Regions from separate parts of the Sporosarcina sp. QA0331 genome, predicted to be linked through region 1. Evidence: riboswitches for the same ligand, from Rfam matches in the RefSeq annotation. Region 1 holds a riboswitch; each other region holds the start of a gene.
The links. A riboswitch is a leader RNA that binds a small molecule or an ion and turns the genes downstream of it on or off. The one in region 1 is predicted to bind S-adenosylmethionine.
Positions count from the first base shown of each region.

Region 2: it holds a riboswitch for S-adenosylmethionine, as region 1 does, so the genes downstream of both, metA (homoserine O-acetyltransferase MetA) here and AC0L13_RS00865 (O-acetylhomoserine aminocarboxypropyltransferase/cysteine synthase family protein) in region 1, are expected to answer to the same signal.
Region 3: it holds a riboswitch for S-adenosylmethionine, as region 1 does, so the genes downstream of both, AC0L13_RS15650 (methionine biosynthesis PLP-dependent protein) here and AC0L13_RS00865 (O-acetylhomoserine aminocarboxypropyltransferase/cysteine synthase family protein) in region 1, are expected to answer to the same signal.

Region 1 is NZ_CM147850.1:157,704-161,183, reverse strand. It holds gene AC0L13_RS00870 (homoserine dehydrogenase) at 1-249, opposite strand, end outside; gene AC0L13_RS00865 (O-acetylhomoserine aminocarboxypropyltransferase/cysteine synthase family protein) at 305-1,600, opposite strand; SAM riboswitch class I at 1,722-1,837, opposite strand; gene AC0L13_RS00860 (hypothetical protein) at 2,010-2,183, shown strand; gene AC0L13_RS00855 (glycerol-3-phosphate acyltransferase) at 2,180-2,818, shown strand; gene AC0L13_RS00850 (sulfite exporter TauE/SafE family protein) at 2,848-3,480, opposite strand, start outside.
Region 2 is NZ_CM147850.1:1,207,897-1,211,376, reverse strand. It holds gene AC0L13_RS05770 (TetR/AcrR family transcriptional regulator) at 1-307, opposite strand, end outside; gene AC0L13_RS05765 (YetF domain-containing protein) at 428-1,141, opposite strand; gene metA (homoserine O-acetyltransferase MetA) at 1,247-2,155, opposite strand; SAM riboswitch class I at 2,351-2,458, opposite strand; gene AC0L13_RS05755 (YitT family protein) at 2,514-3,371, opposite strand.
Region 3 is NZ_CM147850.1:3,087,020-3,090,499, forward strand. It holds gene AC0L13_RS15635 (MATE family efflux transporter) at 1-897, opposite strand, end outside; gene AC0L13_RS15640 (DMT family transporter) at 910-1,224, opposite strand; gene AC0L13_RS15645 (DMT family transporter) at 1,226-1,561, opposite strand; SAM riboswitch class I at 1,702-1,808, shown strand; gene AC0L13_RS15650 (methionine biosynthesis PLP-dependent protein) at 1,880-3,022, shown strand; gene AC0L13_RS15655 (M20 metallopeptidase family protein) at 3,121-3,480, opposite strand, start outside.

The DNA of each region.
Region 1 (3,480 bases):
CTCTTCCCCGACAATTGCTTCGAAGATAACATCGATTTCGGGATTATTCCATATTTCCTGAATGTCGTCGGTGAATTTCGCTCCTTGAATCGGCTTGCGTCTTTTCGCCTTGTCTTTCACAAGGATGGATACGACATCAACTGTGAAACCAGTGCTCTCTTTAATCTCCTCCCGCTTCTCCTGCAGGATTCTATACACACCTTCACCGACCGTACCAAAACCGAGTATGGCCACTTTAATTGACGGCATTATACCACCCTTCCTTCCTAACTTTGCTTTGTCATTTTAAATCAAAGTCGCTCTATTATCGGACTTCGACAGGCGCAGCTTTCTCAATCGCCTGCTGCAAGTCTGCAATCGTATCTTCCGTAGACTCAAGTCCGACAGACAGACGGATCAATTCTTCTGGCGTTCCCGTCTTTTTCAAGTCCTCAGCAGACAATTGCTGATGTGTCGTCGATGCAGGATGGATGATAAGTGATTTTGCATCCCCTACATTCGCTACGTGTGACCACAACGTAATATTGTCGATCACTTTGCGTCCTGCTTCACGTCCACCTTTAATACCGAAGACGATGATGGAGCCGAAGCCATTTTTCAAGTATTTCTTAGCATTTTCATACGTCGGATGGTCTTCCAATCCTGCGTATGTTACCCACTCTACAGATGGATGCGATTTTAGGAACTCAGCCACTTTAACGGCATTTTCGTTATGACGAGTAACACGCAAATGAAGCGTCTCTAGCCCTTGTAGGAAGTTGAAAGCACTATCCGGATCTAGGCAAGGCCCGAAGTCGCGCAGTAATTGGACGCGAAGCTTTGTCGCAAATGCAGCTGCCGCAGTGTCAATACCGTATCGAAGTCCGTTGTACGTTGTATCAGGCTCTGTAAAGCCAGGGAATTTCCCTCTCGTCCAGTCGAATTTCCCCGCGTCTACAACGACGCCGCCGATTGTTGTTCCATGGCCGCCGATCCATTTCGTCGCGGAATGAATGACAACGTCCGCCCCGAACTCGATTGGATTCGATCCGTATGGGGATGCAAATGTGTTATCGATGATGAACGGGATTTCATTCTCATGCGCAATGTTTGCGACCGCTTCGATATCGAGCACTTGAAGGCTCGGGTTCCCGATTGTTTCAGCGAATATCGCTTTTGTTTTGTCCGTGATTGCAGCACGGAAGTTTTCAGGGTTTTCTGCATCGACGAATTTTACATTGATGCCGTAGCGAGGAAGCGTGACGGCGAATAGATTATACGTTCCACCGTATAGGTTGCCCGCCGCGACGATCTCGTCCCCAACTCCAGCAATGTTCAAAATGGAAAAGGCGATAGCGGCCATACCGGAAGAAAGAGCGACAGCGGCTGTTCCACCTTCTAAAAGTGCAACTCTTTCTTCAAAGACAGCAACAGTCGGATTCGTGATTCTTGTGTAAATATTGCCTGCTTCTTGCAAGCCGAATAAGTTTTGGGCATGTTCAGTATCGCGGAAAACAAATGCAGTAGTACGGTGGATCGGCACAGCGCGTGAACCTGTAATAGGATCCGGCTTTTGGCCTCCGTGTAAAAGAAGAGTTTCTGGTTGAAGTTGGTTTGTCATTTTTATTACCTCCAGTGGATTTTTTTAAGATGAAAAGGCAATGCGGAGGCGTTGGGGGTTTTTGGAATAAAAAAAATAACCCCTTTCGCTAAGAGAAGGGTTACGCTTTCGCTTATTCCTCCTCTTATCTTTCAGACCGTTTGCACGAATCTGTAGGAAGTAGCACCTTTGCAAGTTCGTCACTTGCCGGTTGCCGGGCATCGCAGGGCCTAGTCCCTCCGCCGCTCTTGATAAGAGTTTGGGTATTCAGTTTTTCATCTTGTTGAACAGTATAGGAGACTCTTTTTGAAAAGTCAAGAGGTGAATTTATTTTTTTCTGAAACTTCCGCTTTATCTCTGATGTTATAATAGTTTTAGTAATTGGACTGACGGCGCAGGTGTGCTTGCATCGGACGTGGAACCTGCCTCTTTGGTCGCGTGGACACTTGCTTTGGACACGGAAGCACCCTCTTTGGACGCGCAGACACTCACTTTGGACGCGGGAGGGCCTTCTTTGGACGTGCAGCTACTTGCTTTGGACGCGATTCAACAGGCTTTGGACGTTGGTGCATATGAATATATTAATTTTGGAGGATTTATATGACGTTATGGATTTTGGGCATAGTCATTTGTGGTTATTTAGTCGGCTGCTTGCACGGTTCGACAGTTGCACATTGGATTTCTGGGGTTAATTTAAAAGAGACTGGTGTGAAAAATGCTGGGGCGTCGAATGCGATGATTGTTCTCGGGAAACGGTATGGCGCTCTTGTTGCATTAATTGATATCGGCAAAGGCGTTCTCGCGGTCATTGCGGTAAGATTGCTAGCAGGACATTTCGGACTGCCTGTAGAATCTATCATATTGTTATTATTTGTTGTCGGCGCAGCCGTTATATTCGGCCATAATTTTCCGTTCTATATGAAGTTCAACGGTGGTAAAGGAACGGCTACCGTAATCGGTGTACTTTTCGCCATCGATTGGCGATTCGGGCTTGCCGGGCTTGCTTTATTCATACTGGTTGCCCTTCTCACCGACATTCTTGTCATCGGCGTCTTCATGCTCTATATTACTCTCTTCGTCATGGCCGTTTGGCTCGATGGTTATTGGCCGATACTGATTGCCGTGTTGCTTTCCTTAATGGCGATCTGGAAGCATATCGAAAACTTCAAGCGAATTCGAAAAGGGACTGAACCACGGATTCGTGCATCATTCAAGAAAAAACAGAAGCACTCGGAATGAGGCTTCTGTTTTTTCTTATGCTATCCTTATCAAAAATCCAACCAAATCTTCACAGCCGTCCCTAAAATCAACACCGCCAATATACCCTGCAATATTTTCGTATTCATCTTCTGTCCCGCCTTTGCCCCTAGTGGAGCAGCAAGGATACTCGCTACAATCATGATGGCGGCTGGTCCGTAAAGAACTTGGTCAGTCACGATCTTCCCTACCGTCGAACCGATCGATGAGATGAATGTGATAGCAAGTGACGTTGCAATTGTCATGCGTGTCGGGATTTTCAAAACGACGAGCATGATCGGAACTAGAATAAAAGCACCTGCAGCTCCGACAATCCCAGCAGCAATGCCGACGATGAAAGCAAGTACGGCTGCAAGCCATTTATTGAAAACGACTTGATCCGCCGGAATATCATCCAGTCCTTTTTTCGGAATGAACATCATGACGGCCGCAATCGTTGCCAAAATGCCATACACGAGATTGATGCTTCCTTCTGATATCAAATTGGAACCATACCCTCCGATAAAGCTTCCGACTAAAATCGCACTTCCCATATAAATGATCAATGTCTTGTTAAGATATCCGCCTTTCCGGTACGCCCACACTCCGGATATTGTCGCGAAGAACACTTGGATTGCACTGATTCCTGACACTTCGTGTGCAGA
Region 2 (3,480 bases), 1.1 Mb from region 1:
CTGAGTATATGAGTGCTTGAATTTCATGGTATTCTTTACTCACTTCGAAAATTGCGTCGACGAGCTGCTCCATCTGTTTTGGAAATGATGCATCATCCGACACTCTGTCAATCACAATCTCCAATGTTTTTTCGACCATGACTTCAGCGATTGCTGGCATGAGTGACAACTTCGATGGGAAATATAAATAGAACGTTCCTTGCGCAATCCCTGCCACTTTCACGATATCGGATATCTTTGTCTTCTCGATGCCTTGCTCACGAAAAACTTCAATAGCCGCTTTTATGATTCTTTCTTTCTTATCCAATTGCCGTCCACCCTTCCACTGAATGACTGTCAGTCATTATACCATATATATAGAAATACTAACAGTCGGGGGCATGAAGACATTTTAGCCCCCGGTTTTTAAATACGATTATAGCTTGAATTATTTTTCTTCTGTTCGCTGATCGATATGGAGGCTTCCGTCTTTAAGGATTTCCGCATAATACACTTGTTCCACTTTACCGATTCCATTTTTCTTTAGTTGCTCATATACCCATTCTTCTGTTAGGCTCAGCTCGGTCAAGTTTTCTTTGATCAATTTCCCGTCCGAAATGATTTCTGTCGGGATATACTTTGGCTCTTGGCCAGGCGCTTTAACATCTTTGCGGGTAGCGGCTTCCTGGCTCGCTTTTTTCATGACACTTAATTGCCCGTTCGTTTCGAGAATGGCATAGTTCACGTCTGTGACCGTAAAAATACTTTGCTCGCGGAGCATCATATTCAGATCATTCAATGTGAGGCGGGCTTTCTTCATCCCTTGTTCACTTATTTTTCCTCTATGGATTATAATCGTAGGCTGATCATCGAATATGATTCTCGCTTTTTTCGATTTCATCGTTAATAAGTTCACGAATATCGTTAATAAAGCCCACCAAATCATCGCAACTGCCCCATTTAAAAAAGGGGTTTCTGATTGAGCAGATATCTCGGCAGCAATGGATCCTATTGTAATACCTGTAACGTAATGGAAAAATGTTAGCTGGGAAATCTGTTTTTTCCCCATCAATCTGGCGAGTATCATAAGAATGATAAAAGCAAAAGTTGTTCTAAAAAGCATTTCCCAAAAATCCATATTTTCAATTGCGTCTGAAATCATCTGTTCACACCTCCACTAGAGCTAGTGTGTGATTGAACTATTAAAATATACAGCATTAAAAAAGCAAAGCAGGAATCGCTAAAATCCCTGCTTTGCTTATAAATATTATTCCCATTCAAACGGTGTCGCTTGATACACGTAATAATTCAACCAGTTTGAGAAAAGAAGATGTGTATGGGAGCGCCATGTATTCAATGGCTGCTTTTTTGGATTGTCATCTGGGAAATAGTTTTCAGGAATTTCAATTTCGATCCCTTTTTTTAGATCCCTCTCATATTCTTCGCCGAGCGTGCATGCGTCATATTCCAAATGTCCCGTAATCATGATCTGTTTGCCGTCCTTTGAAAGGATGATGAATGCGCCGGCTTCTTCTGAAACTGCCAATAATTGAAGGTCTTGCTCTTGCTCGATCTCCTCGATTGACACTGACGTATACCGCGAATGGGGTGCATAGAACAGATCGTTAAAGCCACGTGCCAATTCGACAGTCGGATCGGTCAATTGATGACTATAAATGCCCGATAGCTTTTTTGGCAATTCAAATTTATCGATACCGTAATGATGATAAAGGGCAGCTTGTGCGCCCCAGCAAATATGTAGTGTCGAAGTGATATTTGTTTTGGACCAATCCATAATTTGTTTTAATTCATCCCAGTAAACGACATCCTCGAACGCAAGATGTTCAATCGGCGCTCCAGTTATGATCAATCCATCATAACGTCTATTTTTGATGTGTTCGAATGTTGTATAGAAAGAGTCCAAATGATTTTTGCTTACATTTTTTGATTCATACGTTGCGGTATTTAAAAACATAACATTCACTTGCAGCGGCGTATTGCCGAGCAGTCGAAGCAGCTGAAGCTCTGTTTTTTCTTTTTCTGGCATTAAATTCAAAATAAGAATATTTAACGGGCGGATATCCTGTGTTGTCGCCCGCCCTTCATCCATTACGAAAATCCTCTCTTCTTTCAACAACTCGCGTGCCGGTAAATGTTCAGGTATATTGATTGGCATTTCGTCTCCCCCTTATTATTCAAAAGCGCAGGGCGCCTGCCAATAGGCGACAGGCATAAGGCGAAGATGCGGCGTGGCGCTTTTTGCCACAAAGCAGCTTTGACTTATGACCCAAGCCTACGGCGCCCGAAGTCTAGACGTTAAAAAAACCCCGTTCCATAAGATAGGAACGAGGATTCGCTTAAAACTTCTCCGTTCTTATCTCTCAAGATTTAACATCTTGTTGGAGGTAGCACCTTCCTGCGGACGCAGAGGTTGCTGAAGCTTCATCGGGCCAAATCCCTCAGCTTCTCTTGATAAGAAATATTCAATTGAAACTATTATATCATCATTATCCGAATTGTATACTGATTTTTTATCATCGATGAATTTTCGCTTTTGAAAAACCAAGTCCTAATATTTCTGAAGCGTTCAAGAAAATGACAAATGACGACGGTTCCGCGGTTTGAAGCAATTTTTTCAAGTAGACGGCTTCTGACTGTTCCACGACGCAAAAGATCATTGTTTTCTCGTCATTCGAATATCCTCCCGTCGACTTCACTTTCGTCAAACCCCGGTCAATTTCATTTTGAATGACCGATTGGATTTTCTCTTCATTTTCCGTAATGATGAGAACGAGCTTTGTCGGTGAAGTTTGCAGTTGGACGAAATCGATTACTTTGCTCGTTACGTAAATCGACATAAGCGCGTATAATGCAAGTTCAAAATTGAATACGAAAGCGGATGTGACAACGACAATCCCATCAACAATCAATTGGGAAAACCCGCTTGAAATGCCCGTATACTTTTTCAGTAGTTGGGCAATTAAGGCAGTGCCTCCTGTCGATCCATTCCCCCTATACACTATCCCCAGTCCAATTCCGAGCATGATACCGCCGTAAATAGAACTAAGTAGCGGATTATCAACATTCAAATGGAGTCCGTGCGTCAAATAGATGACAAATGGTACGAAAAAAGTACCGACAATCGTCTTTGCACTGAATTCCTTTCCTGCAAGCAATAACCCGACAACGATAAGTGGGATATTAATAAGCCATTGGACGTATGCGGGATTGTATCCGAATAATTCATAGAGGATCGTACTGACACCAGAAATGCCGCCCGCCGCAATGCGCGATGGCAATAAAAATATATTGAACGAAAGACCGACCAAAGTCGCTCCGATAATGATTTGGACATAGTCGAAAACAACCGACTTTCTCTGGATGAATGACATAATTGTTCTCCTTTCTTAAAAGACTTAACTATTCTATCAGAAAAAACGTTGTTCAGAAACGTTTTAAAGCATAGATAAGAGGAATAGAGAGAATAGGAGACTAGAAGAG
Region 3 (3,480 bases), 1.2 Mb from region 1:
TTGACCCGCCATACTATTTACAGCCGTCCCGATCGCTTGCGCCGGCAACATGATTAAACTGTCGAGCCGTTGAGCCGCCCCGTACCCTGCAACAACCGCCGGGCCAAAAGAAGCGACGACACTCATGATGGCCATAACTCCGGCTGAAACGACGCTCATTTGCAAGCCTGCCGGTATGCCCAATTTCAAAATATCAAGTACTTCCCTCTTAGCTGGCCAATGCGGTTTTGAAAAAGGCACCAATTTCTTTCGAACGGAATAAATGGCCCCTGTCGCAAATGCGACCCCTTGAGACAAGATCGTCGCGATTGCTGCCCCTTCGACGCCCCATCCAAAGACGGCGATGAAAATCGGATCCAGCACTGTATTCAAAAGGACGGCAGTCAATACGAAATAGATGGGTGTCTTCGAATCGCCGACAGACCGGAACACTGTGTTGATGAAGTTATATCCGAAAAGAAACAGGATGCCGAAAAAGTTAACACGCAAATAAGATGTAGCCATGTCAATCATCGATTCGGGTGTTCCTAGCAATGCTAAAATCGGCTTCGCCAGAAAGAAACCCGCAAAGCTCAGCACTACGGACATGATCGCAAGCATAACGACGAATGCGTTCAAATAATTGCGCAATCCCGTCTCGCTTCCTTTGCCCTTTTGCTGAGACAGAATCGTTAGTGCCGCGTTATTCAGTCCGATGACAAAGGAAAGGACGGTGAAAACGACTGTGCCTGAAATCGCAACCGCCCCGAGCGCATTGGCGCCAATTAGATTTCCGACCCACAAACTGTCGATAAATTGATAAGACACTTGCAGTAGATTCGTTAAAATGATTGGAGCCGAATAAAAAATCAGCTGTTTCGCCAGCGGGCCTTCTGTAAAATCATACTGCTTCGCCATAGCGCTCCCCCTTTACCCAAATACTTTCAACCCTACCGCTCCTCCGATGATCAAACAAAGGAATAAAATCCGTTTCCATCCGGCCGCTTCCTTGAAAAACAAAATGCCCATCAGGACAGCACCCGCCGCACCAAGACCGGTCCAAATCGCATAGGCCGTCCCCATCGGAATATCGCGCATTGCGAGTGACAAAAACCAAAATCCGACCGAAAACGTTCCGACAATGAGCAGCAGACGGGGCAACGATCTTTTCTGCAAATACAGATTGATGGCCATAACGCCAAAAATCTCCCCGAAACTAGCTAAAACCAAATATACCCATGCCATCTCATTCGCCCCCTTCCGGCTCTTCGGATTCGACCGTCGTCATTTTGATTCCGATCACTCCTATGATAATAATCGCGATAAAAATCACCTTTGTAAAAGAAAACTCCGCATGGAAAAACAGAAAGTCTATAAGGACAATAGCCGCCGCTCCGGAACCGGTAAATACCGCATACACCGTCCCTGACGGCAATTTCTCGCACGCTTTAATAATTGCGTAAAAACTGATGATGATAGCAATGACGGTTCCCGTCCATTCGAGTGCATTGTCGGAATAACGAAGTCCAATCACCCAAAAAATCTCAACGATCGCTGCCAATAAAACATAAAGCCAAGCCAATGGAAATCCTCCTTCTCATTCATTCAACACCCACCATTATAACAAACGGCAATGGACATTCATTTCCAAAACTTCTTGCAATCTTGTGAGAAGCATGATAACTTTAGATAAATCTTTTTTCTAACAATACTATATTTTGATTCTTATCACGAGAGACGGAGGGATTGGCCCGATGAAGTCTCAGCAACCAGCCCGATTTTGGTATGGTGCTAATTCCAAAAGGCGTAGAACGTCTTGAAGATAAGAAGATTGATTTCAACCATCGTTGGAGGCCCTCTTCTTATTCAGAGAGGCCTCTTTTTTTCATACACAAAGGAGATGGACAATTTGACGAAGCAGAGCATCAACACGAAATTGGTACAACTAGGAAATCAGAGCGATCCAAGAACGGGAGCGGTCAATCCTCCCCTTCATTTTTCGACAGCGTACAAGCATGACGGATTAGGGCTTTCCACTGGCTTTGACTATACACGTACGAAAAACCCTACTCGGACGATTCTTGAAGAAGGCATCGCCAACCTTGAAAACGGTGACCGCGGATATGCGTGTAGCTCGGGCATGGCGGCAATCCAGCTCGTCATGTCCCTATTCAAATCTGGAGATGAACTAATCGCTCCCGACGACCTATACGGCGGCACCTTCCGTTTATTTGATCAATATGAGGCTCTGTATAATATCCAAACTTCCTATTCTTCTTTTGACAACGTCGAGGAAACCGAAAAGCTGATTACTGAAAACACAAAAGCGATTTTCATCGAAACGCCGACAAACCCGCTCATGCTCGAAATCGATATCGAACAATATGTAGAGCTTGCAAGAAAGCACAGCTTGCTGGTCATCGTCGACAATACGTTTTTGACGCCTTATTACCAACGTCCGATTGATCTTGGGGCTGATATTGTCATTCATAGCGCAACGAAATATATCGGCGGCCATAATGACGTGCTTGCAGGACTCGTCGTTGCTAAAGGAGAAGAGTTATCCAAGCGTTTAGGCGACAATCATAATGCGATGGGCGCGACTCTTTCTCCATTCGATTCATGGCTTGTCATCCGCGGCTTGAAAACTTTGCATGTACGAATGAAGCAACATGATGCGAATGCGAAGGAGCTCGTCACTTATTTGGAAAACGAACCACTTATCGATGATGTTCTGTATGCAGGGAAAGGCGGTATGATTTCATTCAGGCTGCGAGAAAGTGATTGGGTTGATCCGTTCTTGCAAAATCTACGCCTGATCACATTTGCCGAAAGTCTCGGAGGCGTCGAAAGCTTGATCACATATCCGACGACGCAAACCCATGCGGATATTCCTGAAGAAGAGCGTGAAAAACGCGGTGTCGATAAACGGCTATTGCGCTTCTCGGTCGGATTGGAAGAGGCTACAGATTTAATTGCTGACTTGAAACAAGCATTGAACGCAGCTGTGGGAAGCACCAACCTCCATGAAGTACTGAAATAATGTAGGAAACGCGTATGTAATATGATCGTGAAAAACAGCGGCTTTAGCTAAAGCCGCTGTTTAACTTTTCTACTATATAAAGAACCATTTAGAAACAATTAATTTTCATTCAAAAAATCAAAAACAGTACCTATAAAAACTTTACCAATAGATTGAATGGAACGTTCATCCACATCGAATTTTGGGTGATGGTGCGGGTAGACTGCATTTACATCGGGATTTCCGCCGCCAACAATGAAATAGCTCCCTTTAACCACTCTTTGATAATACGCAAAGTCCTCACTGCCCATCATCGGCTCGCCATGACGAACCTTATCTTCACCGAAAATACGGATTGCGACATTTTCCACCCGTTTCGTCTCTTCGGAATCGTTATAAATTGAAGGACAATCCCTTTTGTAATCAATAGAATATGTAGTACCTGCCGCCTCGCATGTCGATTTTGTAATAAGTTTCAA